Regions from separate parts of the Variovorax sp. 54 genome, predicted to be linked through region 1. Evidence: predicted binding sites of a transcription regulator. Region 1 holds the regulator's gene; the other holds the start of a gene.
What was found. Region 1 encodes LexA, which represses DNA repair genes until DNA is damaged. Its sites were predicted from a motif close to ACTGTATNNNNATACAGT; they were not measured.
Positions count from the first base shown of each region.

Region 1 (2,185 bases):
CCCTGCGCGCCCGCCATTGAAGCCACCGCGAGCGCATCGCGCACGTTCTGCGGACCATCGGGCGACAGGGCCGTCGCCGGACGCATCGCGCAGGTCAGCACCACCGGCTTTGTCGGCATCAGCACGGCGTGCAGGAAGAAGGCGGTTTCCTCCAGCGTGTCGGTGCCGTGCGTGACCACGATGCCCGCCACGTCGGGCTGCGCCAGCCAATGCGCGCAGCGCGCGGCCAGCTGGCGCCAGGTGTCGGCGTCCATGTCCTTGCTGTCGAGCTGCCCGACCTGCTCCGCCACCAGCGTCACGCCCGTCGGTGCCTCGATGCCGCCCAGCAGGTCCGCCACCCCCACCTGCCCCGCGGTGTAGCCGATGTTGTCGCCGCTGCTGGCGGCCTTGCCGGCAATGGTGCCGCCGGTGCCCAGCACCACCACGCGGCGCGTCTCGGACAAAGAGGAATGAGTCATAGCTTGTCAACTTTTGAAAACTGGTTAAAAATACAGGTACTGGATATCTAGCCAGTGCCGCAAGGAAACCACTATGCAGTTCGCAGTGAAGCTTACCGCCCGCCAGCAGCAGATCCTGGACCTGATCCAGGCCGCCATCGCACGCACCGGTGCGCCGCCGACGCGCGCCGAAATCGCCAACGAGCTGGGCTTCAAGTCGGCCAACGCCGCCGAAGAGCACCTGCAGGCCCTGGCCCGCAAGGGCGTCATCGAACTCGTCAGCGGCACCTCGCGCGGCATCCGCCTCAAGGGCGATGCGCTGCGCTCGCTCCACGAAACGCGCCACCGCGAAGGCAACCAGTTCTCGCTCTCGCTGCCCGGCATGGCCCAGCTCGCGCTGCCGCTCATCGGCCGTGTGGCGGCGGGTTCGCCCATCCTTGCGCTAGAGCACGTCGACCAGACCTACTACGTCGAGAACACGCTGTTCCAGCGCCAGCCCGACTACCTGCTCAAGGTGCGCGGCATGTCGATGCGCGACGCCGGCATCATGGACGGCGACCTGCTCGCCGTGCAGGCCACCAAGGAAGCGCGCAACGGCCAGATCGTGGTGGCACGCCTGGGCGAAGAAGTCACCGTGAAGCGCCTGAAGCGCAACAAGCAGGTGATCGAGCTGCACGCCGAGAACCCCGACTACCCGACCATCATCGTCCAGCCCGGCGAGCCCTTCGAAATCGAAGGCCTCGCAGTCGGCCTCATCCGCAACACCATGCTGATGTAGGCCCGGGGCCTGCTGCTGCCCACGAGCAGCAGCACCTCATCCGGCCGCGACAGGTGGCGGGCGTATGGCGTGAAGTCGCCATCACCCTGTTGCGGCCGATTCAAGAAATCCTGCCTGTGTTCAACCTCATACTTTTTTGGAGTTCACATGGGAATCGCCCTCCTCGCCATCGCCGACTTCTGGTCGCCCCTGCAATCGCTGGCCACCCGCTGGATGCCCGCCCGCCGCCCGTCGCGCGGTGACAGTGGTGACGCTGCCGCCGGCCTGCGCTACGTGTCGGTCCGCCCGGCCTGCACGGCACGCGCCATCGGCAGCCCGACGCCGGCCAGCTCGCCTTCCGCTGCTGCCACGCCGGCCCGTCCGCTGCGCGTGGTCCGCGTGGTCGACCGCCAAGGCTCGCAGCGCGGCTGTGCCAACCGGGTCGTGATTTCCGGCCGCATGGCTGATGTGTGTGCCGAACTCGACCGGCTCGCCGCACTGGAAGCGGCGGAAACCGGGAGCGGCACGCCCCGCCCCGGCCACCTGCACTGAGAAAGTGCGAACAAACCCGCCGTGTCTGCGGGAGCCGCGTGCTCCGTACGCGCACGGTGGGTTCACCCCCAACGGTCTGGCACAGGCCGTCCGGACGCCATCTGGCACCGGGTATCCAAACGTTCACACGTGCGACGTGCCGATGCTGCGAGGCACAATGGCATGCCATGAACATTGTGATCCTCGACGACTACCAGGACGCCGTGCGCAAGCTGCAGTGCGCTGCCAAGCTGGACGCGTACGCCGCCAAGGTCTACACCAACACGGTCAAGGGCATCGGCCAACTGTCGGTTCGCCTCAAGGATGCGGACGTCATCGTGCTCATCCGCGAGCGCAGCCAGATATCCCGCCAACTGATCGAGAAGCTGCCCAAGCTCAAGCTGATCTCCCAAACCGGCCGCGTCGGCGGCCACATCGACGTCACGGCCTGCACCGAACG
Region 1 covers NZ_PEFF01000001.1:6,389,501-6,391,685, reverse strand. Annotated here, with positions in the region: gene CLU95_RS29310 (asparaginase) at 1-458, opposite strand, end outside; gene lexA (transcriptional repressor LexA) at 532-1,215, shown strand; gene CLU95_RS29300 (hypothetical protein) at 1,363-1,746, shown strand; gene CLU95_RS29295 (D-2-hydroxyacid dehydrogenase family protein) at 1,914-2,185, shown strand, end outside.

Region 2 (2,185 bases), 360 kb from region 1:
GCGGCGTGAACCGCAGCGCCCACCAGCCCAGGGCCTCGGGCGGGGGCATGGCGGGTGCGTCGTCTTCTCCCGTCTCAGACCACTGCAAGGCGATCCAGTGCATCCGGGCCTCCTTTCCACGCATCGATGCGCACCACCGTGGCCGACGGCGCGGCGGCCGGTGTCACGGACGCCTGCGGCTGCAGGCGCAACTGGCGCCGCACGCGGGCGGCGGCCAGCAGCGCGCTCATGCGGGCGTTGCGCGCCGGCACCCGCACCGGCGCGGCCAGCGGCGGCCCCCGGCGCTTGAGGATGTGCAGCGCGATCTGCGCCGGGTCGTCCGCGCAGCGTTCGGCGCGCAGGCGCAGGCGCGCGGGCGAGGCCGACAGCGCCACCGACTCGGGCCGGCACACGAACAGCAGCACCTCGTGCTGCGCGGCGGCCAACTGCAGCCGCCGCAGCTCGCCCACGCGGGCCTGCGGCAGCCAGGCGACAACGGCCGCAACCTCGGCGCAGCGCAGCGCCTGCTCGCAGGCCCACAGCCGCGCGGCCGGGGCGTCGCTGCGCACGCACATCAGCGCTTCCACCGGCAGGCCCTGCGCCGCCAGCGCGGCACCGCAGGGTTCATAGGGCGCGCCGACCAGCACCACCGGCCCGCCCCGCGCTTCCACGGCCTGCGCCAGCGCGGGCAGCAGCAGGCGCCAGACATGGGCCTCGGGCGTGGCCTGCAGCAGCTCCGTCATCGCGCCCACGGGCCAGCCGCCGCCGGGCAGCTCGGCGTCGAGCGCGGCATGGCCGGTGGCCACGACCTGTGCATCCGCCAGGCCGAGTTCGTCGGCATGCCAGACGCCGCGGCCCGCGGCGGTGGAAAAGGAGTCGAGGAAAGGGAGGCCCATGATTGCAACTGTTAACTGTATTTTTATACAGTATTTCCCGGGTCGCAACCAGAGATCGATTTACCTGCGAAGGCCAGCGCCTTAAGATCGCTTTGTTAACAATTTGTGACCATGATCCACAAAAAGATTCAATTGCTGGCTTCGGCCTTCGCCGCCCTCGCCTTCACGGTGGCTCCCGCCGCCCAGGCGCAGACCGCCAAGCCGCTGCTGATCGGCCAGACCTACGTGCAGACCGGCCCGCTCGCGTCGCTGTCGACCGAGCCGCTGGTCGGCATCCGTGCCATGTTCACCGCGCTGAACGCCAGCGGCGGCATCAACGGCCGGCCCGTCGAGCTGCGCCAGCTCGACGACGCCTACGACCCCGCCAAGGGCGCCGAGAACGTCAAGGCCTTCGCGCGCGACGGCGCTGTCGGCGTGCTGATGCCCATCGGCACCTCGTCGGCGGTCGGCGCGCTGAAGGCGGCCAACGAGCTGAAGATTCCCGTCGTCGGTCCGTACACGGGCGCGGGCCCGGTGGTGAAGTTCAGCGAATTCGGCTTTCCGGTGCGCATCAGCTTCGACGAGGAATACAGCCGCATCGTGAACCACCTCTTCACGATCGGCCTGTCGCGCATCGCCTTCGCGCACAACGACAACCCCGGCGCGCGCTCGGCGATGGAGAGCACGCAGAAGTTCATTGCCGAACGCGGCGACAAGATGGTCGGCAGCGTGGCCATCAAGAACGACGGCTCCGATGCGGCCGAGCGCGCCGCGGAGCTGGCCAAGCTCAAGCCCAAGGCCGTGGTGCTGTCGGCCACCAACGACGTGGCGGCCAAGTTCATCTCGGCCTACCGCGCGGCCGGCGGCGAGACGGCGTTCTATTCGTTCTCCTTCCTGAACGGGCAGAAGCTCTTCCAGGACATCAAGAAGGACGCGGCCGGCGTGGTCATTTCGCAGGTCGTGCCCTACCCGTGGAACAGCGCGATGCCCGTCATCGCCGAGTACCAGGCGGCGATGAAGAAGATCGGCGCGACCGAGTTCAGCTACGCGAGCCTGGAGGGCTACGTCACAGCCAAGGTCATGGTCGAAGGCCTGAAGCGCGCAGGAGCGAACCCCACGCCGGAGTCGCTGCAGAAGGGCCTGGAGTCGTTCAAGACGCTGGACCTCGGCGGCATCGCCGTGTCGTACCGGCCCGGCGAGCACCGCGGGCTGACCTTCTCCGAGCTGTCGATGCTCAAGGCCGACGGGCGCTACCTGCGCTGAGGCTGAACCGCTTCAGTCCAGGAAGCGCAGCAGCTGCGCGTTGACCTCGTCGGCGCGCTCGTACTGCA
Region 2 covers NZ_PEFF01000001.1:6,034,023-6,036,207, reverse strand. Annotated here, with positions in the region: gene CLU95_RS27675 (Y-family DNA polymerase) at 1-103, opposite strand, end outside; gene imuA (translesion DNA synthesis-associated protein ImuA) at 75-875, opposite strand; gene CLU95_RS27665 (ABC transporter substrate-binding protein) at 987-2,117, shown strand; gene CLU95_RS27660 (alpha/beta fold hydrolase) at 2,130-2,185, opposite strand, start outside.
Region 2: imuA (translesion DNA synthesis-associated protein ImuA) is a predicted target of LexA. The motif match lies at 890-907, and genes of this name have one in related genera.